3 regions of the Planococcus sp. FY231025 genome follow, and region 1 is predicted to be linked to each of the others. Evidence: riboswitches for the same ligand, from Rfam matches in the RefSeq annotation. Region 1 holds a riboswitch; each other region holds the start of a gene.
The links. A riboswitch is a leader RNA that binds a small molecule or an ion and turns the genes downstream of it on or off. The one in region 1 is predicted to bind S-adenosylmethionine.

Region 1 (7,790 bases):
AAGGGGCTGTCTATAAAGCCCAAAACGAAAAGACCAGAGGAGAAAAACAATGCTTTTCTCCTCTGGTCTTTTCCTTATTCTATAACGGCTGATGGGAATGGAGGCGGCGAGTGCAAACATTGTGCTCCTGTCCCTGCATCGCTGCGCTAGCTTCGGGACATGAAAAACCGTTGCAGTGCTGCGCACTTCGTCGCAAAGCCAATGACCGAACTACCTTCGCTCATTGGCTTTCCAGCGGGCCAGCGAAGTGCCGAATTAACTCGGACGCCAGTCAATGCTTGACCGAAGCTCGCGAGGGCAAGCATTTGCGACGAGCTTGCGCAGGAGCACAAGTTCTTTGTTAGTTCATCGCAAGCCCGCGGAAAGCGTCCGCCGCAATGGACAGCAGCCTTTTTGGACAGCCCCTAGTCGTTCATGCACCGCGGCGGAGCACTTTTTGCAAGAATTGCTGCGTGCGCACTTCGGTCGGGCGGGTGAAGATGTCTTCGGGTTTTCCTTGTTCGACGATATGGCCGCCATCGATAAAGATGACGCGGTCGGACACGTCGCGGGCAAAATCCATTTCGTGGGTGACAATGACCATTGTCTGGCCTTCCCGCGCGAGTTCCTGGATGACCGTCAGCACTTCGCCGACCAGCTCTGGATCGAGTGCGGAGGTCGGTTCGTCGAACAGCAGGAGGTCCGGTTTCAGCGCGAGGATGCGGGCGATGGCGGCGCGCTGTTTCTGTCCGCCTGACAATTGCTCGGGATACTGGTCCTTATGGGCGAGCAGCCCGACTTTTGCCAGCAGCGCTTCGGCTTCGGCAATGACTTCCTGCTTGTCCCGTTTCTGTGCGATGAGCGGCGCTTCGATGATGTTCTCGATGACCGTTTTATGCGGGAACAGGTGGAAATGCTGGAAGACCATGCCGGAATACTGCCGTATGTCGGTTTTCTGTTTTTTGCTTGGGGCTTTCCCGGTGAACGCCACATGCACCTGGTTGATTTGCAACGAACCCGCAGAAGGGGTTTCGAGTAGATTCAAGCACCGCAACAGCGTCGTTTTCCCGGAACCGGAAGGACCGATGATGCTGACGACTTCGCCTCTTTGGATCTGGAGCGAAATCGATTTCAGCACTTCGTTGTCTTTGAACTTCTTGCTCAAGTTTTCCACTTTGATCATGCGTTTTCCCTCCAATCAGGTTGTGACATAGCGGTTGGCTTTTTTCTCCAGATAGTCCTGCAGCAGGGTGACGACTGTGCACAGCCCCCAATAGATCAGGGCCACCAGAATATACAGCGTCAAACTTTCATAGGTCTGCCCGACGATGACTTTGGCGCGGTAGAACAGTTCCGACACCGTGATGACCATCGCCAGCGACGTCCCTTTGATGATGTCCATGAAGACGCTCGACAGCGGCGGCAGCGCAATGCGCGTAGCCTGCGGAAGGATGATGCGGCGCAGCGTCTGCCAATAGCTCAAGCGCAAGGTTTCGGCCGCTTCCCATTGGCCTTTGGCGACCGACGAGATGGCGGAGCGGATGATTTCCGCCGTATAGGCGGAAAAATGGACGCTGATGCCAATGATGGCGGCGGTCAGCGGCTTCATCTCGATGCCGACCATCGGCAAGCCGAAATAGAGGATGAACAAAATCACCAGCAAGGGTGTGCCGCGCATGAACGAGATGAACAAGCGGGCGGCGAATGAAAGCAATTTGAATTTATTCATGCGGGCAAGGGCGACAAACAAGCCGAAGACCAATGCGAAAAACATGCTGATCAACGCGATCCATACGGTGTCCCGCGCTCCCATTAAAATATAGGGGAGGGAGTCCAGCGCAATTTCGATATTAAAAAGATATTCCCATTTAAAGTCGGCCATCTGAAGACTCCTTTACGTAATTATGTATGAACAGGGAACCCGGAGGCTCCCCGAAGGGTTTATTCCTTTTCCAGGGGCTGGGTGACATCGTCGCCGAGGAATTTGATGGACAAGTCTTTAAGCGTTCCGTCAGCGAGCAGTTCTTCCAGTGCAGCATCAATTTTTCCCTTCAGTTCCGGGCTGTCTTTCGGCAGGACGATCGCGCTGCTGCTGAATGAGAACTTCACGCCTTCCGCTAGTTTCAGGCCGGGCTTGTCGTACTGCTCGAGCGAGCGCTTCAGTACGAGGTAATCGTTCAGCGTCGCGTCCACGCGGCCGTTGACGATTTCCGGAAGGACTGTGTCAGAACCGGTATAGACGATTACTTCCGCGCCTTGTTCGCGTGCGTACTTCGCGTAATTGCTGGTCGCCGAACCGCCGACTTTCTTGCCTTTCAAATCTTCCACGGATTCAATGCCTGAGTTATCGCTTTCCCGGACAATCGCAGAGCCGTAAGAATGTTTGATTGGCACCGTGAAATCAAATTTTTCTTTGCGTTCATCGGTAACGGCAAAATCATTGGCCGCAATGTCGATCTGCCCATTCCGCAGGGCCGGCAAGAGGCCATCGAATTCCATTTCCTTGAACTCGACTTCGACGCCCAGTTTCTCACCCAATGCGCGGGCGACTTCCACGTCATAGCCTGTCAGTTCTTTTGTTGTTTCGTCATGGTATGTAATCGGGTAATAAAGTCCTTCGGTGCCGACAACGATTTTGCCAGCTTCTTCGATCCGCTCCCACGAATTTGGGGCTTTGTCTTCAGAAGCGACCGCCGAACTGCTGGACTCTTTGCTGCCGCAAGCCGCCAGCAAAAGACCGATTGCTGCAATTAATAAGACCAATAAAGTGCTGTGTTTAATTTTCATTTTTTTACCATCCTTTCATATCAGTTTACTTGGTTTTAGCTTTACAGAATTGCAGCTTCTCATGAGTTTCGGACAAACAAAAAACCTCTTCCATAAGAAGAGGTTGGCATTTGAAATACAAAAATGTCCTGCTCTTCTTATCTCTCAAGCTTCTGCTTGTTGGATTTGGCACAGTACTCGTTTCCGAGTCCGCTGCCGAGGTTTCGCAGGGCCAATCCCTCCACCTCTCATGATAAGAACGAATCACTATTCAGCTATAACGGTAAGATTACCACCGTTAAGATAGGGCGTCAACAGAATTTTCAAGCGAATTTTTTGGAAATATTTTAATTTCGAAATGAAAGCCCTTACAAATAATTGGAATAGTTCACCGATTGAAAGGCAAGCGCTGAAAGGGTTAAAGGTGCTTGGAAATGAATCGGAAAGTGTGGTGAGAAGTCAGGTCTAGGCATCCCCGGAAGAAGATGGAGGCGGCAGAAGACTGGCCGACTCTAAAGTTTAATCGATTTACTTGGAAGAAATCGACTGCAGAGAAGAGGCCTTCAAAATATTTGCTTTCAGACAATTTTAATTGCGTTCGTGGGCCGGTTATTTGCGTTCAACAAAATTCGACACTAAAATCGGAACCTAAGCCCCTTGGTTTCATGCTTTTCGCGCTGCGAAAAGCGCCAATTCTTTTGGCATCCGTCTTTTATGCTCGCTTAGAGAAATTTATGCTCGTTCGTGGACCGCTTATGCTCTTTCGCGAAGATGTTACGCTCGCTCAAAAAAATTTACGCTCGTTCATCGGCCATTTACGCTCGTTCAACAAAATTCGACAAAATTTAATGAAGAGCCGACTTTCTTGAAACGTCATCCAGTATTTTAATGAAACTATAAAAAAAGCAGGAGAAGAAAAGCCATGCTTTCTTCTCCTGCTTCTTTTATTTGTCGAAAGGGAACACGACGCCGGTCAGTTTTTCCGATACGGCCCACAGCTTTTCCGCCGCCGCCCGGTCAAGCGCTGAAGGGTGGGGCAGCTCGAGCGCAGGGAAGCCTTTGCGATTGCCTTTGCCGTCTGGCCCGATGTATTCACCGCCGGTCAAATGCGGCATGGTGGCCGCATAGACGGTAGCAAGTGCACCCATTTCAGGAGGCTGGAGGAAGCGGTTGGCATAATTTCTCAGCAGCTCAGGCGCGTCCCGCTTGCCGAGCTTGAAGATGTTCGTCGCAGAAACGCCGGGGTGGCAGGCGACGCTGATCATCTGGTAGCCATGCGCTTTCAGCCGCTTGTCGAGCTCCATCGCAAACAGCATATTGGCGAGCTTGCTTTGGTTGTAGAACTTCTTCGCCTTATAGCCTTGTGAGCCGTCCAGGTTGCCGAAATCGATAGCGCCGCGGTTATGGGCGAGGCTGCCGATGGTAACGATGCGCGATCCCGGGGTCCCCTCGAGCAATGGAAGAAGAAGGCCCGCCAGCGCGAAGTGGCCGAGGTGATTGCCGCCGAACTGCAGCTCGAATCCGTCTTTCGTTTTCGTATAAGGCGGCATCATGACGCCGGCATTGTTGATCAGCAAATCGAGCGAATCGAACCGGCTCCGGAAGTGTTCCGAGAAAAATCGGACACTTTCAAGGTCTGCGACGTCCAGATGCATCACTTCAACGAGCGAACTAGGATGAAGCCGGAGGATTCCGCTTCTCGCCGCTTCGCCTTTTTTCTGGCTGCGCACCGCCATGATGATCCGCACGCCCCGTCCTGCCAGCACTTTTGCCGCTTCCAGCCCGATGCCGCTATTGGCGCCTGTGATAATGGCCGTTTTTCCGGCCAGGTCTTGCTGTTCCACACGATCAACTCCCGATTCTGAAATTATCTGCATTGGATTCTGAAAGAATTATAACATGCAGCGGCAAAAACCAGGTTATGGAATAAAACCGGAGGGAAGAGGCGGCTTTTAATGTAGAAGAGCCATACGGTTTATTAATGAAAATCACAGAAATTCATTGTATTGTAAAGTCCGTTCGCTGGTTCCAAAGAAATCAGCAGCCCAGCAAAAAGAGAACCAAGCCCAATATACAAGCTCGATTCTCTTTAATTCTTCATCTAGCCGTCCACTTTCACCGTGGCACTCGATGCCGCAGAATCAGCTTTTATCTTTGCCCTTGCCTTTTCCTTTATCTTTGCCTTTTCCAGTATCCTTGTCTTTTCCGTTATCTTTGTCTTTGCCGTTGTCATCTTTCCAATCTTCGTCTTTGATCCATTTGCCATAGGTTTTCTTAACGTCGATGACTTCTTTGTCATAGTACGTTTTGTAGTTCTTTTTGAAGAACTCGGTTTCTTTTGTGACTTTCACTTCTGTTTTGCCGAATTTCTTGTCGACATAAACTTTAGTGTCGTCGCTGATTTTCTTGCCCAGATGGCCTGGTTTGCCATGGTATTTGACAGTGCGTACTGTTTTTTTAGTGATCTTCACAGGTGTTATCTTTTTCGTGAAGGTCGTGACTTTCTTCACTTCATCCCAAGATTCATGCTTTGTGATTTTGTAAGTGGTAGCGGTTTCCAAGAAGCGATACCAGTCATGCTGTGGATGATGTTCTTTTGTTTTTGTCACTTCGGTTTTATTGAATGTGGATTTGTTGTGTTTTTTCTCAGTGTAGTAATCGACTTTTTTATCCGTTTTGACAATCTTGTCATGCTTCACGGTTTTTGTGGTAGTAACGATTGTCGTGACGCCTTTATGATAGGTCACTTTTTCATGTGTTGAGTTGTTGTTATGGTTATCGCTGCTTGCTAAGGTAGCGGATGAGAACCCGAATACTAGGAAAGCCGCAAGCAGAAGAATAAGATACTTTTTCATTTTCAATTTCTCCCTCTTTTTATAGGATTTATTCGCGTTGGATATTGCCTTTTTTCTCTTGGCATCTGCGTAGAAGAAACTGGATTATCCATCTGCTATCCCGAGAGGCACGGCCTCCTTTCATACGGCTGATGTGAATAATAATTTGATATATCTGACGTCATTATATAATATTTAGCAAAAAAATACTATATATTTTGAATATTTAATTAAATATATTTTTGAAGTTTTCCGGGCATGATTTCATGGGCCATGAGGTGTAGAATGAGGGGGAAAATACATAGCCGCTTCTTATAAAAAAGGAAGGGACCGTCATGGAACCTAAAATCCAAAAAATCACACCGAATCTTTGGTTCAACACCCAAGCGGAAGAAGCAGTGCAGTATTACGCTTCCATTTTTGAAGACGTGAAAATTGGCAGGATGACGCGGTACTCCAAAGAAGGGTTTGAAATCCACGGCATGCCGGAAGGGACTGTCCTGACGATCGAGTTCCAGATTGCCGGCCAGGAATTTACGGCCATGAATGGCGGGGACGCATTCACGTTCAATGAAGCCGTTTCCTTCATCATCAACTGCACATCCCAGGAAGAAGTGGATTATTACTGGGACAAGCTGACGGCAGGGGGAGACGAAAGCGCGCAAGTCTGCGGATGGCTGAAGGACAAGTTCGGCGTGTCCTGGCAAGTGGTGCCGGTCCAGCTGAATGAAATGCTGATGGATGAAGATAGCGTCAAGGCTGACCGGGTGATGCGCGCGTTGCTGCAGATGAAGAAACTGGAGCTGGCAGAACTTCAAAAGGCATACGAGGGATAAAATCAACATAAGAAGGCGGCTTGGTAAAAGGTCCGCTTTCCGGTGGACACGCCGGAGAGCGGGCCTTTTCTTGGCATTTGGGAGATGCTTTACACATATAGCGAATAAAAACAGACCAGGAGCGAAAGAAAAGACCATCTTCCTGTAGGAAGATGATCCTTTCACTTCAATAATGTCTGTTATGGCGCTTGTGGTGGTCCATTTGATCGTTATGGACGTCATCGCCATCATAATTTTCCTGAAAATCAAGATGGCCGTCTCCGTTACGGTCATATTCATGATAAGGATGATGGTGGCGATGGACTTCTTTTCCGCCAATTGTGTAGCAGTAAGCATGAAGGGCATGGCGTTCATGGATGCCGTTGTCAACCTTGCCGCTGCCGTCTTTCATGTTGTCATGATCTGCTTGATAAGCGCTTTTGAAATCCGTAGCCTGGATGTCGGCTGCAAAGGCAGGAGAGGAAACTCCGAATGCAAGGGCAATAACTGTTAAAGCCACAAGAAGCTTCTTCATGGCTGTTCTCTCCATCTCTTAATAGAATTCGTTTAGTCTCCAGGCAACCGTGGCTTAGAGATAACCTTCTCCTATTATCCGGCGTGAAGCAAACCACCTCCAAAGAAACAAAATGACGTGCTTTTATGCCTTTTTACACTTCAGGCATATATGTACGCGGCTATTTTAACACAAATATCAAAAAAATACTATAGTAATCAGAAAATTAAAAATATTATTATCAATTCGTTTTTGATTTATTACTGCACGATTGAAAAGAAAAGAATACAAGTCCGCTGCAGGCATGCAGCTTCATCACCCCCCTTGCGTTTTAAACCGGATATTGAGGGAAAACCAGTATTATTCTGTTCAAAGGAGACATGTACACATGGATTATAAAAATATTATCATAGCCGGGAGCGGAGTGCTCGGCAGCCAAATCGCTTTTCAGACTGCGTTCAAAGGATTTGAAGTTACGGTCTATGACCTCAACGATGAAGCGCTGGAAAAAGCGAAAGGCCGGATCATAAAACTGAAGGAGAATTACAAAGCCGATCTTGGAGCTACTGACGCGGAAGTGGAGGAAGCTTACAGCCGTATGGCTTTCCAAACTGACCTAGCGCAAGCCGTTTCAAAAGCGGACCTGGTCATCGAAGCGATTCCCGAAGTAGTAGCAATCAAGATGGAATTCTATCAGGAACTGGGAAAAATCGCTCCGGCGCATACGGTGTTTGCGACCAATTCATCGACGCTCTTGCCGAGCCAGTTTGCAGAAGCGACGGGCCGCCCGGAAAAATTCCTGGCACTCCATTTCGCCAACACCATCTGGATCAATAACACAGCGGAAATCATGAAGCATCCCGGGACGGATGAAAAGGTGTT
Region 2 (7,790 bases), on a different contig from region 1:
TTCGGGGAGTGCGATTGAAGTCGATGGGAAAATGGTTTTGTTTTATACAGGGCATGTGGACCACGGAAACGGCAAATTTGAAACTTATCAATGCATGGCCGTTTCCAGCAACGGTTTTGATTTTGAAAAAAAAGGCCCGGTTGTATTGCTGCCAGAAGGATACACAGCCCATTTCCGGGATCCGAAAGTGTGGGAAAGGGATGGAACTTGGTACATGGTTGTAGGGGCGCAAACTTTTTATGAAGAAGGGGCGGTTGTGCTTTATGCTTCGACAGATTTACAGGAATGGGGGCTTAAAGGAATTTTAGCTGGAAACCGCTTCAATGGATTGATGGACTTCGGCTATATGTGGGAGTGTCCAGATTTTTTTGAGCTTGATGGAAGAGACATCCTCATCGTTTCCCCTCAAGGGTTGAAAGCGAAAAATTCCTTTTACCATAATGCGCATCAGTCTGGCTATTTTGTCGGCAGATGGAAAGTTGGAACAACTGAGTTCCCCCATGGCGAATTTACAGAGTTGGATCGTGGTTTTGATTTTTATGCCCCGCAGACGTTTCAGGATAAACAAGGAAGGCGGATCATGCTTGGCTGGATGGGAATTACAGGGGAACAGGAATCCCATTTGCCCACAATTGAAAAAGGCTGGGTCCATGCCTTAACGATGCCACGCGAATTAGAGCTGAGAAAAGATCGGATTATTCAAAAGCCATTGCCGGAACTAAAGTTGTTGCGGGAAACGCAAGGGCTTTCATTCCAATCAAGCTTAGATAATGAAACAAAGACGTGGCCAGAGCTTTCGGGGAATGTAGGGGAGCTGAAGATCCATTTTCTGCAGAACCTGGCCGGCAACATAAAAATAGAAATCCGCAAAAATATAACGCTTATTTACGATCAACAGAAGAAGCGGTTAACGATGGTGCGAAAACGATTTCTAAACGGCACGGTTGAAAGCCGAAGCTGTTTTTTGGCTACGCTTGAGGAGCTTCATATTTTTCTGGACACGAGTGCCATTGAAGTTTTTGTCAATGGAGGGGAGGAAGTGTTCACGGCCCGTTTTTTTGCGCTAGCAACTGATTTAGATGTTTTCTTTACATCAGATGGGCATGTGGAGTTATTGCTTGAAAAGTGGAACTTGCGAAATCCTAAGCATTTCATGAATCATTCTGTTTAAAACTGACGCCCTCGTTTTCCGTTGAAGAAATGTATCTGGCATAAGCAAAGCATTGGATTCTACAAACCAGTTCATCAGAACATTTTGTTTTTCAATTTTAATTTCACAAAATGTACGGCAAGGAGAAGCGGAAGTCGGATGAAATGATTTTTTCATTGTTGCAGACTAACGGTTATATATATTCTTTAAATCAAATTGCATATTTAAATGTCCCAAAGCATAGAAACCGGCAGTTTATGGCATTGTGTCCAAACCTCTGCCGGTTTTATAGATTTTATTTGAATAAGCTCGGATGCCTTGTTTTGCCAAAAGAACGGTCCTTAGACAATTTAATGAAAGTCTACAAGGAACTGAAATTCAAAAAAACATCCCTTTTACAAAAAATTAATAAAACGCATATTGTGTATCGAATTAAGGATTGGTATCATGAAAATGATATAACTTTGTTAGAAATGTAAAATATATCTTAATAATAGTATTTGTACCGCAATCATATTATCCCACCATAACATTTTACAGAGTTATACAACGGTCTTTTTTTATTTAGGGGGAAGAACATGCGATATCATGACATAAGTTTGGATGAACTGGAAGAATTGGAGCAGGAGATTCACTTTCAAGCTGAAAATAACCAAGGGAATTTGGATTATTCCAAGATTGAACTTTATGATGCAATGCACACCCATCTTAAGCTGTTGGCGGCGGAAGATGCAGATTATGAACATTACTATACATACATCCAACAGAAATTGATCAATTTCCTGCTGTGCTATTGCGGCCAGGCGGCATCCAGCGATGCCAATCAGCGCTATGCGGCAGAACAAGCTTTGAAAAAAGTGCTGCATTACGACCCGGTGAATCCGCTCGCTGCATACCGCCTGGCTGGGCTATTTCACCAGCAGCATATGCACGTCGAAGCTCTTTGCCAGCTGCAACAGGCACTGGACAACCAATCCCGTTATCCGGAGAATGCTTATCAACTGAATGCCGATCAGGTAAAGCGTGCATTGCTGTATATGTCGAGCAGCTCGTTGCATATCGGCAGCCGGGCATTTGCGGCGAGTTCCGTTTCTTCAGCGGCCCTCGAAAGCGGGGACTTTACGGAAATGTTCGCAGAGCTCTGCCGCAGCACGGATGAACTCCGGAATTCCGCCTACCGCATCCTTTCGGCGGATGAACATATTCATTGCGCCCATGCACAAGTTTTGAAGGCGATTGAAAAGGATCCGAAAGATACCATCACCCTTTTTTTCAACACGGAAGGCCCAGAATTGATCTATAATGGCATCCGCGAAAAATTGCCAGCTGCCCATGCGTTCCTGCTCAAGCATTTATTGCTGAATAGTTGTGCGGAAAAACCAATGAAGCCGCTTGATGCCAAATCGTATTTTTTGGATACGCATGTTATGACAGGCGTGACGGGTCCGACATTCACCAATGCCGTAGAAGGACTGATGCAGGCGCTGCGGGAAATTGAAATCCCATCAGCGATTTGCCGGGCCGATAGCGGGAATCAGCCGGCCTATTATTTCAACGGGTCTTCGGCGTATATGGTCATCGGCAGAGTGGACGAGGAATTGAATTTCGGTTAACTAAAAAATAAAAATCTTAAAAAAGCTTTGACAACCGGCTGAATGTTCTTTACTATTGGGTACATGCTAAAAACAATTACATATGGAACATTATCAAGAGAGACCGAGGGACAGGCCCTATGACGTCCAGCAACCTCCAGAGCGATCTGGGAAGGTGCTAATTCCTGCAGAATGAATCTATTCTGAGAGATAAGCCTAATCCAATTCGGTGCCTCTTTCTTAATGGAAGAGGCATTTTTTATTGGCATAAAAAAGAGGGGGCACCGCCATGATCAGCATCACGAATCTTTCAAAAGAGTACCAGACGAAAAAAGGCACCGTCACCGGCGTGGACAATGTCTCCTTGACAGTGGGTGAAGGCGAAGTATTCGGCATTGTCGGCTACTCGGGAGCGGGGAAGAGCTCCTTGCTCCGCTGCATGAACCTGCTGGAACGCCCGACCAGCGGCGAAATCAAAATCGCCGGGGTGGATCTCACTCAATTGAAAGGCGAAGGGCTGCGGCAGGCGCGGCTGAAAATCGGCATGATCTTCCAGCATTTTTATTTGATCAGCCAGAAGACGGTCAGTGAAAACATCGCTTTTGCCTTGAAGGCGGCGAAACTTCCGAAGGCACAAGCGGCCAAACGAGTCGATGAGCTGCTTGAGATGGTGGGCCTGTCCGATAAGAAGGATGTATACCCCTCGCAGTTGAGCGGCGGGCAAAAGCAGCGCGTCGGCATTGCCAGGGCGCTTGCCAATAATCCTTCTGTCCTGCTGTGTGATGAAGCGACATCTGCGCTTGATCCGAATACGACACTGTCCATCCTGCGGCTGTTGAAGAAGATCAACCGGGAATTGAACATTACGATCGTCCTGATCACGCACGAGATGAATGTTGTCAAAGAAATCTGTGACCGGATGGCTGTGATGCAAGGCGGCAGGGTGATCGAAGAAGGCGAAGTTTACGACCTGTTCTCCTCGCCAAAAACGGCATTGACGAAGGAATTCATTTCATCGGTCGTGTCTTTTGATGTGCCGGCTCCGATACTGGCGGCCTGCACCGGGAGCGTCATCAAAGTGCAGTTCAAAGGCGCAGTCGCCGGGGAAGGCGTCATTACCGACACGGTTCAGCATTTCGATGTCAAAGGGAATTTTCTTCATGGATCCATCGAATATATCCAGGAAAAACCGCTTGGCCTGTTCCTGATGGAAATCCAGGGCAGACCGGAAAATATCAGCCGGGCCATCACTTATATGGAAGGCCGGGGCGCTACTGTGGAGGTGATTGAAAATGGGCTTTGATTTTCAGCATATGATGGAATTATGGCCGGACATTTCAAAAGCATTCGGCGAAACTTTGTATATGATCGGCGTCTCCTTGGCAATCGCCATCGTCATCGGTTTGCCGCTCGGCATCATTCTTTTCGTTACCGACCGAGGCCTGTTTCTGGAGAACCGGTTCGTTAAATCGGTCTTGGGCTTTGTTGTCAATATGGTGCGCTCCATCCCATTCATTATTCTGCTGGTCGCGCTGATTCCGCTGACGAAACTGCTGGTGGACTCCACAATCGGCCCTGCTGCAGCCAGCGTCTCGCTGTCGGTTGCCGCAATTCCGTTTTTTGCCCGCATCGTCGAGACCTCCTTGCGGGAAATCGATAAAGGCGTCATCGAAGCGGCTGTCGCGGTCGGCGCCACTCCGTGGATGATCATCAAGGATGTGCTGCTGCCGGAAGCGAAGACAGGCCTTGTCCAGGGCGTCACTATTACGATCATCTCGCTGGTCGCTTATTCTGCCATGGCAGGCGTCGTCGGTGGAGGCGGCATCGGTGATTTGGCGATCCGCTTCGGCTATTACCGCTACGACAACACGATCATGATCGTCACGGTCGTCATTTTGATTGTTCTCGTCCAAATCCTTCAGCAGCTTGGAGATTGGACGTCAAAAGCAATAGACAAACGATAGAAAAGGGAGAGAAACTCATATGAAAAAGATTGCCTTACTAGCTGCACTATTCGTACTGCTCACACTGCTTGCTGCTTGCAGCGGGGAAGAATCCAGCGCCGACTCCAAATCCATCAAACTGGGCGGCACCGCCGGCCCATACAGCGACATGCTGAACGAGGCGTTCAAACCGGCGCTTGAAGAAAAAGGCTATGAAGTGGAAATCGTAGAATTCAGCGATTACATCCAGCCGAACAATGCGTTGGATAACGGCGACCTCGATGCCAACTTGTTCCAGCATTCCGTTTACCTTGAAAACTTCTCAAAGGAAAACGGCATGGACTTGGCGGGGCTGATTACGGTGCCTACTGCTCCGATGGGCATCTACTCGAATGTATTCGGTTCGCTTGAAGAAATCAAGGACGGGGCGACCATTGCGATCCCGAACGATCCGGTGAATGCAGCCCGTACGTTCCTGGTCTTGCAGGACAACGGCTTGATCACATTGGATCCGGCAGCAGAAGAATTGACCGTATCCGAGAAGGACATCCAGACGAATACGAAAAACCTGGAGTTCCAGCCAATCGAAGCGGGCGGCTTGCCGCGGGCAGTGGAAAGCTCCGATTTGTCAGCGGTTCCGGGCAACTTTGCACTTGCCGCTGATATGGACCTGCTGGATGCACTTGTGCTTGAAGACATGCCTGACCGCTACCGTAACCTGGTGGCAGTGAAAACCGAAAACAAAGACACCGAGCTCGCCAAAGATTTAGTGGAAATTGTGGAATCATCGGAATTCGAAGCGTTGATCGATTCGGATTTCAAAGGCTTCGGCAAACCGGAATGGATGGCAACGCGCTAAGGGAGGAGATCTTTTGTGGAAGACATTATTGTAAAAGGCGCACCGGCTGAATATGTCTGTCGAGCAGGCGTTCTCGATAGCTTGGAAGAGAAACTGCTCGCTAGAAACATCAGCAAGGCGTTGATTTTGACCGGGACTAAATCATGGGAAGCGCTCCGTCCGTTTTTCCCTGCGCTGGAAAAAGTCGAAACCGCTTTTGATCTGTATCAGGGGGAATGCTCACTGGCAGAAATTGCGCGGGTCGGCGATATTGTGAGAGCTCTTGGAGCGGAAGCGATCATCGGAGCAGGCGGCGGCAAAGTGCTCGATATTGCGAAAGCTGTCGCTCACGAAACCGGAACCTCTTCGGTCCTCGTTCCGACACTCGCCTCGAACTGCGCTCCATGGACGCCGCTCAGCGTCATCTATACGGAAGAAGGGACGATGACCCATTATACGGTCTTCCCGGGAAGCGTCGACCTGCTGTTGGCGGAACCGCGGGTATTGCTCGGCGCACCGGTTCCGCTGCTCGTTGCGGGTATCGGCGACACTATCGCAAAATGGTACGAAGCCGATGTGCAAATCAGCCGGTTCGAGAATCCGCAAATCGCCTTGAAAATCGCCCATTACACCGCAAAGCTTTGCGCCGATGAAATGTTCGAATATGCAGAAGCAGCCATTGGAGATGCGAAAAAGGGCCGTCTGTCAGAGGCATTCATCAGAGTGGCGGAAACCATTATCATGGTCGGCGGCATGGTCGGGGGTTTTGGCGACAAATTCGGCCGTACAGCCGGCGCGCACTCCATCCACAATGGCATGACCATCGCGCCGGAATCCCATAAAGCGCTGCATGGCGACAAAGTGGCATACGGCACATTGGTGCAATTGCTGCTTGAAGGCAAAGGGGCTGAAGCGGAAAAACTGAAGGAGTTTTATAAAAAAGTTGGATTGCCGGCTTCATTAAAAGAAATCGGGATTCCCGGAAAATGGATTGGGGAGATTGCGATTCATGCTACGCGCGACGAAGAAACAATCCATGTGCTGCGAACTGAACCGATTGAAGCTGCTGAAGTCGCCGCAGTCATGAAGGGGATCGAAGCAAGCTTGACCGCCCGATAAAAGAGGAGATCCTGCTGCATCCGACAACGAATAGAGCCATAAAGAGAACGCCCGCAAAAGTGCCGTACACTTTTCGCGGGTGTTCTTTCTATGTTAAGGAACAATTTCCGGAAACAGGGGCCAGCTTTAGCACATAAGGCTGTGATCCTAGGAAGTGGATTTCATTCTTTTTCGGAAGGCCCTTGATTGACTGTGGTATGGTAAATATATGAAGTCGGGTTGACCCGCATTGGTTAAATCGGAAGGAGTGGAACGGTTGCGGAAATACTTAGGGTTTGTCTCTATTTTGATTCTGTTTGTTACTTTCCTGATCCTGCAGTCGCTTGTCGGAAAGTACATTGGCCAATGGTGGATTTTCTTGATAGTTGCCGGGTATTTATCGGCCGCCATCGCCTCTTCCATGAGTTCCAACGGGTTTTGGAAAAAAGCGTCAACAGCTGTCCTGATTCTGCTGCCGGTGGCATATTTGCTGTATTTGGGGATATTTATGCTCGGCCTGTACGGGTTATAAGCAGTTTTTTTCAAATGGCAAGTGAAAAAACCGGAAGGAAAACTTGGCTTTAAACGGAAATATGTGAGATGTTAACGCTAACTCCATATAGTAAATCATTGTTGCTGCAATAAAAGGTTTTTTACTCCTTCCTATCGAAATTTTGTAATTGGAGGTGGAGGCAATGGAAAAAGAGGCATATTATTTTTTGCAATTAAGCACATCCGGCCAGCGGGAATCGTGGAAGTTCAATCAGAAAGAGGATGCCCTGCATGCATACCGGGCGATTGTAGAAGAGTTCGGCCATTATGAGCACGAAAACAAAAGCGGCAAAAAGCGGGACGAAGACCGGGTGCAATTGAAAGTGGCCCGCGCCCGTGAAGAAAAACCGCAAGGCGAAACCGATACTTTCGCTCCGGAAGCGTGGTTCAAGGCAGATGCCTATCCGCGGATTTTGGATTGGGCCAACAGGCATATCGGAGAAGAAGAGCAATAGCAATCATGCCGCAAACGACAGCATCGTAGAAAACCACTTATTATTAATTAATAGATGTGCTTAAAACCGCAAATCATAGGTATCGCCAGGCTGTAGCAAAGGAGTTTCCATATGACAGAAACCAAACTGCTTGTGCAGTTCCAGAAAGATCTTTGCCGTTAT
Region 3 (7,790 bases), on a different contig from region 1:
TCCATCTGCGCCTGGGTATCAAGCGCGGTGTTCTGCGTGGCAGCACCGAACGCTGTGATTTCTTTGATGCCCGGATTGCTTTCGAGGAATTCCTGGAACGCCACTTGGCGGCGTTCCATCGGCGCAAAGCCAGCTACCCAGATTTTCACGATGTTCGCTTCCCCGCCGTTGTCGTCCGCCAATTTCTGCAAGGTCATTTCAGCCATCTGCTGGTCGCCTTGTTCAAGCGACACCACACCTGGCACCTCCACGCCGGCGTCAAATGCAACGACCGGAATGCCTTTTTCCACCGCTTTTTCGACGCCTTGGTTCAGCGCTTCTTTCGTGCCATGGTCGATCATGATGCCGTCAAACCCCTGGTTGACCGCAGCATCCAGGTTCGATGCCATTTTTGCCAGGTCGCCGTCAGACGTGAAGACCGTCACGCTGCCGCCGAATTTTTGGGCCTGCTCTTTGACACCTTCAATGTATTGGGCCGAAAACGTCCCGAGGTTCTGCTGCATAACGAGCGCGACTTTCTTTCCGGCAAGCGGGTTGTCCGAAGCTTCCGCTTTTGTCGCGTCGGTCGTTGCTTCTTCGCTGACTTCGCCTTTTGGCTGGCAGGCCGCCAAAAACGCGCTGATGATCAAAAGAAATGCTAGCAATAAAAACGATTGTCTTTTCATGAATGGGCTCCTTTTCCTGGGTAAGCGCCGAGGGCGGCAGGGATATTTTTCTCGTAATCCGGTTTGATGATGCCTTTTTCCGTGATGATGGCTGTGATGAGCCGGGCCGGCGCGACATCAAAGGCGGGGTTGAACACTTTTGTGCCAAGCGGCGCCACCGGTTCTCCCGCAAAATGGGTGATTTCTTCCGGTTTCCGTTCTTCAATCGGAATTTCTGCACCGGAACCGATCGACACGTCGAATGTCGAAGACGGAGCGGCTACATAAAACGGGATGTTGTAGGCATTGGCAAGGATCGCCAAGTTCAGGGTGCCGATCTTATTGGCTGTGTCGCCGTTTGCTGCGATGCGGTCCGCACCGACAATGATCGCCTCGACCTCTTTCGCCTCGATCGTGTGGGCTGCCATGCTGTCGGTGATCAACGTGACGTCGACGCCTGATTGCTGCAGCTCCCAGACGGTCAGCCGGGATCCTTGGAATACCGGCCGCGTCTCGCAGGCGTAGACTTCAAATTCCCGGCCGATTTCCGCTCCGAGATGGAACGGCGCCAACGCCGTGCCGTATTTGGCCGTCGCGATGGAACCGGCGTTGCAGATGGTCATGACGCGTTTTTTGCCCTCGAGCAGCGCGAGTCCGTATGCGCCGATCTGGCGGCAGGAAGCTTCGTCTTCCTCGTGGATCCGGACCGCTTCTTCTGCCAGCAATTGTTTTGCCGCATCCACTGACCCAGCGTTCCGGACCACCGATGCTAGCCGCTGGAGCGCCCAGACGAGATTGACTGCCGTCGGGCGTGAGCTTCCCAGGTATTCGGCATCTTTTTGGACGAGGCGGAAAAACGTCTCCAAGTCTTCCGTTTCGTGGCGGACGGCGGAAAGCGCCAGCCCGTAGGCAGCGGCGATGCCGATTGCCGGAGCGCCGCGCACTTTCAATGTGAAGATGGCGTCAAAGACATCTTCGAGCGTCTCAAGTGTGACATATTCAATTTCATGTGGCAGTTTCTGCTGATCAAGTATGACCAGTTGGCCTTCGGACCAGGAAATCGACAACGGGATGCTCATCGTGCTTCCCCCTCTGCCAAACGGACAACTGTCCCTATGTCTTTGATGGTGCGCCGGTGGAGGATCAAGGTTTCACCGAGCTCCAGCGCCTGTTTTTTCAATTCGATGCGCCGTGCTTCCTCTTCAATGCCGTCGAGGTCCTTGACGTGCGCCAAGCCGATGGTGCGGCGAATCAATTCGCAGCCGGCAAAGCCGAGCGCATCGCTAAATACTTTTTCAAGGATCGCTTCGCGGTAGCCGGGCGTATTTTTGAACGCCTCCACGCCTTCTGCTTCCCATAAAGCGCTGAAGGTCCCTTCAAACGTTTCCCATGTCTTTGCGATATGGTCTGTGATCACTTTGCGTCCTTCGCCGGTTCGCGTGATCCCTTGAGCGATCAGATTTGCAAGGAACAGCCCCACGTCAAAACCGATCGGCCCGTAAAACGCGAATTCCGGATCAATGACTTTCGTCTCTTTCGCACTGGCGAAAATGCTGCCGGTATGGAGGTCGCCATGCAGCAATGCTTCCGCTTCCGTCAAAAAGCTGTACTTCAATTTGGCGGCCTCCAGCTGAAGCGGCGCGTTGTTCCAGATCGCCTCCACTGCCGGGCGCAGCTGAGGCTCAAAATCGTTCGTCTCGTGGTCGAAGAACGGATCGGTGAAAATCAGGTCTTCCGTGATTTTGCAGAGCTCCGGATTTGAAAATTCTGCGGCAAGCCGCTTTTTCTCAAACGGATGGAGCGCAAAATCCGATGTGTGGAATAGCGTGCGCGCCAGGTATTCTCCGATATCCGAAGAAAGCTTCGGATAGCTTTCCCCTGCAATGAGGCCTTCGCGTGCAATCTTCAGATGCGACAGGTCCTCCATGACCGTCACCGCCAAATCCGTATCGGTGGCATACACTTCCGGCACAAGGCCCGGTGCAAATTCGCCGTGCTTCAGGAGCGCTGCGGCTTCGGTTTCTGCACGCTTCAATGTCAGCGGCCAGCTTTCGCCGACGACTTTCGCATACGGCAGCGCCTGCTTGATGATGACGCCTTTGCCGCTGGCCGAATCGGTGATCCGGAAAACGTAATTCAAATTGCCGTCGCCGATTTCACGGCACGAAAGTTCTGCCCCTTCCGGGAACGGATAAACGCTTTTCGCCAGGGCGATTGCGGTTTCTTCGGTTAATGCTGCATATTGGTTTGTTGCTATTGTCATAGGTCATCTACCTTTCAGCTGTTGTGGTTGGGTTTGAGAAGCTGTTTTTGGGCAATAAAAAAGCCCCTTTCCAAAGAAAGAGGCGTAGAATAAGAGATTCCGCACCTCTTATCTTTCAGAAACCGCGGTTTCTGATGGAATTAGCACCGTGCCTTGCGGGATGTTCATCCCGGCGCAAAAGCGCCCCTTCTCACGAAGGAATTACGGTCGGTTGCTGGGCGTCATAGGGCCAATATCCCTCTGCCTGCTCTTGATAAGAGTGTTTGTTGTTAATACTGTATGCTGTTTGAAATGAATCCTATCATGGTTCAGAATTGAGTGTCAATAATTTTTTTTGCAAAAAAAATTTTCGCGGGTAACGATTGACAGATGGTTTTCGGCATGGAATAATCAAAATTAATTTACTCTTTCAAAAACCAATTGAATACTTTCTTATTCAGAGCAGGTGGAGGGACAAGCCCTATGATACCCGGCAACCGGTCCAGTGGACACGGTGCTAATTCTTGCAGCGCGATTTCGCGGCTGAGAAATAAGAAGTCGTTAACGCCCTTAACCTCTTCTTGTTTGAAGAGGTTTTTTTATGCCGATTTCACCTTTTTATATTTTGTTGAATTAATTATTATATCTGCCGATATTCCGCAAAACAGCTTCGTAAGACCGCTTGCTCCTTCGCGCTATGCGCTTCGTCGCAAAGACAGGGCACATTGCGCCCTGCCTTTGCCGCGGGCTCGCGCCGAGCTAACTCGAGCTTTACGCCCGAGTGGATCTCGACACTTCGCTGGTCCCGCAGGCGTCTCCGCTGTTTTGCTTCATATCTAAAAAGTGTTAAAAAAGCAGTGCAAATTAAAAACCTAAACTTGATTTTAAATGGAGTGTGCATATAGTGAGCATTTTGACAGCAACGTACCAGCTTTATGGCAAACCCGGTTCATTTGAAAAAAAGGCGGAAGGCATCGCCCTCGGCCTGACGATCGGATCGTGGACGGACCTGCCTTTGCTGGAGCAGGAACAATTAAAGCACCATAAAGGGCAAGTCGTATCAGTGCAGGAATTCGGGGATGCCCCGCATCCGCTAAAACCCGACGCCATAAAAGCCGAAGTGAAGATTGCTTATCCGAGCGCCAACTTCTCAGCGGACCTGCCGGCGATCCTGACGACAGTATTCGGCAAATTGTCGCTCGACGGCGAAGTGAAGCTTCTGGACCTCGAATTCAGCGAAGAGCTGCTCGCCCATTTCCCGGGCCCGCGCTTCGGCATCGAAGGCATCCGCAGCAAGCTGGGCGTCACGGACCGGCCGCTCGTCATGAGCATATTCAAAGGTGTCATCGGCCGCGACCTGGATTTCATGGCCGCACAGCTCCGCGAACAGGCGCTTGGTGGCGTAGATTTGGTGAAAGACGACGAGATCCTCTTCGACAATCCGCTGACGCCGTTCGACCAGCGGATCACCACCGGCAAGAGCGTACTCGAAGCCGTCTTTGAAGAAACCGGCCACCGCACGCTTTACGCGGTAAACTTATCGGGCCGCACTTCCGGCTTGCGTGACAAAGCGAAAAAAGCGCGCGAACTCGGCGCGGACGCCCTTTTGTTCAATGTCCATGCGTACGGGCTTGATGTGCTCCAGGAACTGGCGGAGGATACGGAAATCGGCTTGCCGCTCATGGCGCATCCGGCATTCAGCGGCGCTTTTACCTCTTCCCCGTTCTACGGGCTGTCGACGGCGCTTGCACTCGGGAAGCTGACGCGCATCGCCGGCGCCGACTTCTCGCTGTTCCCTTCCCCTTACGGAAGTGTTGCACTTGAAAAAGCGCAGGCGCTTGCACTCGGCAATGCCTTGGTGGAGGAAAGCCCGCTGAAACGCAGCTTCCCGGTTCCATCAGCCGGCATCCATCCCGGCCTCGTGCCGCTATTGATCAATGATTTCGGCATCGACAGCATCATCAATGCCGGAGGCGGCGTGCATGGCCATCCGTACGGCGCAGCTGGCGGCGGCAAGGCATTCCGCCAAGCGGTCGACGCCGTACTCGGCGGAAAAACGCTGGCTGAAGCTTCTGAACAGCATCAAGAATTAAAAACAGCACTGGACATATGGGGGTAACGGCAATGGACAAACCGGTCATCTTTTGCGATTTTGATGGCACGATCACCAACAACGACAACATCATCGCCATCATGAAACATTTCAATCCGCCGGGATGGAGCCCGATCAAGGACGACATCCTGGCGCAGAATATATCAATCCGCGAAGGCGTGGCGAAAATGTTTTCGCTTCTGCCTTCGGACAAGAAAGACGAAGTCGTCGACTATGTGCTCGAACAGGCGGAAATCCGCGAAGGCTTCGCTGAATTTGTGGGCTATGCCAAGGAACAGGACATTCCGCTCTACATCGTCAGCGGCGGCATCGACTTTTTCGTCCATCCGCTGCTCGAACCGTTCGGCCCGTTTGCCGGCGTTTATTGCAACGAAGCGGATTTTTCCGGCGACACGATACGGATTTCTTTCCCGCATGGATGCGACAGTGAATGCACGAGCCAGGGCTGCGGATGCTGCAAGCCATCGATCATCCGGAACCTGTTGGAAAGCGGCGCAGACAGCATCGTCATCGGTGATTCCATCACCGACCTCGAAGCGGCGAAAAGGGCGGATCTCGTCATTGCACGCGACTTCCTTATCGAGAAATGCGAAGAGCTGGGGCTTCCGTATGAACCGTTCGAGAACTTCCACGACGTCATGTCGATCATCGATGCACGGCTGGGGGTGAAATCATGACTGCCCTTCAGGCAAGATGGCAGGAACTTGCAGACATCAAAGACGAACTTGCGTTGCGCGACTGGTTCATGGGGACGAGCGGCAACCTGGCAATCAAGGTCCAGGACGCACCGCTCGAATTCCTGGTGACCGCAAGCGGCAAAGACAAACGCAAACGCACTTCGGAAGATTTCCTGCTGGTGGATGCCTCCGGCAAAGCGGTGGACGACACACCTTTGAAGCCGTCGGCTGAAACGCTGCTGCACTGCGAGGTCTATTCCAAGACGAACGCCGGCTGCAGCCTGCACATCCATACCGTCGCCAATAACGTCATTTCAGAAATCTACGGCGACCAGGGCAAAATCGATTTCCAAGGCCTCGAGCTCATCAAGGCATTCGGCCTGTGGGATGAAGATGCGGTCCTGACAATCCCGATTATCCCGAACCATGCGCACATCCCTGACCTTGCGGAAGAGTTCCAAAAGCATATCCAAGCCGACAGCGGCGCGGTGCTGATTCGCAACCACGGCATCACCGTCTGGGGCAAGGACGGCTTTGAAGCGAAGAAACTGCTTGAAGCCAGCGAGTTTTTATTCCAGTACCAAATGGCGTTATACCAAATCCATTCACAATAAGAGAGGAAGATCCATTATGGCAATCATCAAAATCCAAGGCACGAACGAAACAATCGAAGCGCAAAACGAAGTAGCAGCATTTCTTGAGCAGCAGGAAGTCGTCTATGAGCACTGGGACATCAACAAATTGCCGGAGCACCTCCGGGAGAAATTTGACTTGAGCGACGAAGAGAAGGAAGAAATCCTGGCAGCATTCAAAGCCGAAATCGACGACATTTCCGAACGCCGCGGCTACCAGGCAGCAGATATCATTTCCCTGTCGGATTCCAATCCAAAACTCGATGAGCTGCTGAAGAACTTCCAGCGCAAGCACATCCACACGGACGACGAAGTTCGCTATATCGTAAGCGGGCACGGCGTCTTCATCATCCAAGGAAAAGACGAGCGCTTTTTCGAAGTCCACCTGTCTCCAGGGGACTTGATCTCCGTTCCTGAAAATATCACGCATTACTTCACATTGGCAGACGACCGCAAAGTGGTTGCCGTGCGCATCTTTGTTACGACTGAAGGATGGGTGCCGGTCTACCAGGAAGAAGAAGGCGTGCAATCTTAAATCAACGAACTGGACCGGCCCTTGTGCCGGTTCTTTTTGTTTGCCTCCTTTCTGGAACTTTTCCGGTGCCTATCCGTACCTTAAGAACAAGGATTTTGAGGGGATGTGAGGAAAATGAAAGAAAAAGCGGCCGGCTTGAACTTCGGGACCGGCATCGCCATCGGACTGCCGTTCCTGGTTCTCGGCATCGTCCAGAAAGATCTCGCGTTTTTCATCATCGGCGTAGCGCTGGCAATTTCCCTCAGCGCTTCATCCGCGCTCAAGCCGAAAGGCAAAAAAGACACGGACAAGTAATCATCCAAAAAGCAGGTGCCTCTTTTTCAATAAAGGCACCTGCTTTTTTTGTATGCTGCGTATCGGGATACGGTGAATTAATGAAGATCATATTTATATGTCGCTTCGGCGCTTTGGGCAGAGCAAAGACGATTGCTCCTGCGCAAGCTCGTCGCAAAGGCGCTGCCGAAAGTGCCCGGCACCACCTTGGCTCCCACAATGAGCCGAGAAAACCACTCGTCTCATAGCTTCGCCTAGCCCGTAGACGCGCCGGCGCTGTGATAGTTCATTGAAAACGGATGAGCTCACCTCTTTAGCAATACTGTCCAAGATATGGAGCAAAACGGCGGAGACGCCTGCGGGAACAGCGAAGTGCTGAGATCCACTCGGGCGTTTAGCCCGAGTTAGCTCAGCGCGAGCCCGCGGCAAGCACAGCTGTTTTGCGGAATATCGTCTATTACTGATCTCTACTTCACCGTATCCTGAAAACTAAGAAACATTAAAGTTCAAGCAACTTCCTTTAAACCAACTAAACAACTTGGTATAATAATGAATAATCAGAGGAGGTTGCTGTATGTCTATTCCAAAACCGCTTGTGCAATCCAATCAAGCCTTTATTGTCCTTTCTGTCATCCTTGCCCTTGTTTTCCATAAAGCGATTTTGCTTTTGCCGT

Region 2: it holds a riboswitch for S-adenosylmethionine, as region 1 does, so the genes downstream of both, ACTL32_RS13280 (methionine ABC transporter ATP-binding protein) here and ACTL32_RS11165 (transporter substrate-binding domain-containing protein) in region 1, are expected to answer to the same signal.
Region 3: it holds a riboswitch for S-adenosylmethionine, as region 1 does, so the genes downstream of both, mtnW (2,3-diketo-5-methylthiopentyl-1-phosphate enolase) here and ACTL32_RS11165 (transporter substrate-binding domain-containing protein) in region 1, are expected to answer to the same signal.

What each region holds. Positions count from the first base shown of each region.
Region 1 covers NZ_JBQJJG010000007.1:274,052-281,841, forward strand. The annotation lists gene ACTL32_RS11155 (amino acid ABC transporter ATP-binding protein) at 413-1,162, opposite strand; gene ACTL32_RS11160 (amino acid ABC transporter permease) at 1,178-1,861, opposite strand; gene ACTL32_RS11165 (transporter substrate-binding domain-containing protein) at 1,921-2,766, opposite strand; SAM riboswitch class I at 2,901-3,005, opposite strand; gene ACTL32_RS11170 (oxidoreductase) at 3,690-4,622, opposite strand; gene ACTL32_RS11175 (hypothetical protein) at 4,887-5,600, opposite strand; gene ACTL32_RS11180 (VOC family protein) at 5,915-6,415, shown strand; gene ACTL32_RS11185 (hypothetical protein) at 6,582-6,929, opposite strand; gene ACTL32_RS11190 (3-hydroxyacyl-CoA dehydrogenase) at 7,297-7,790, shown strand, end outside.
Region 2 covers NZ_JBQJJG010000008.1:310,819-318,608, forward strand. The annotation lists gene ACTL32_RS13270 (glycoside hydrolase family 32 protein) at 1-1,171, shown strand, start outside; gene ACTL32_RS13275 (hypothetical protein) at 1,729-2,763, shown strand; SAM riboswitch class I at 2,851-2,959, shown strand; gene ACTL32_RS13280 (methionine ABC transporter ATP-binding protein) at 3,032-4,045, shown strand; gene ACTL32_RS13285 (methionine ABC transporter permease) at 4,035-4,706, shown strand; gene ACTL32_RS13290 (MetQ/NlpA family ABC transporter substrate-binding protein) at 4,726-5,544, shown strand; gene ACTL32_RS13295 (iron-containing alcohol dehydrogenase family protein) at 5,560-6,642, shown strand; gene ACTL32_RS13300 (hypothetical protein) at 6,899-7,153, shown strand; gene ACTL32_RS13305 (hypothetical protein) at 7,317-7,628, shown strand; gene ACTL32_RS13310 (DinB family protein) at 7,740-7,790, shown strand, end outside.
Region 3 covers NZ_JBQJJG010000004.1:141,355-149,144, reverse strand. The annotation lists gene ACTL32_RS04015 (sugar ABC transporter substrate-binding protein) at 1-665, opposite strand, end outside; gene mtnA (S-methyl-5-thioribose-1-phosphate isomerase) at 662-1,723, opposite strand; gene mtnK (S-methyl-5-thioribose kinase) at 1,720-2,907, opposite strand; SAM riboswitch class I at 3,013-3,167, opposite strand; SAM riboswitch class I at 3,337-3,443, shown strand; gene mtnW (2,3-diketo-5-methylthiopentyl-1-phosphate enolase) at 3,791-5,005, shown strand; gene ACTL32_RS03995 (2-hydroxy-3-keto-5-methylthiopentenyl-1-phosphate phosphatase) at 5,011-5,676, shown strand; gene ACTL32_RS03990 (methylthioribulose 1-phosphate dehydratase) at 5,673-6,290, shown strand; gene ACTL32_RS03985 (1,2-dihydroxy-3-keto-5-methylthiopentene dioxygenase) at 6,307-6,843, shown strand; gene ACTL32_RS03980 (hypothetical protein) at 6,958-7,137, shown strand; gene ACTL32_RS03975 (DUF4395 domain-containing protein) at 7,691-7,790, shown strand, end outside.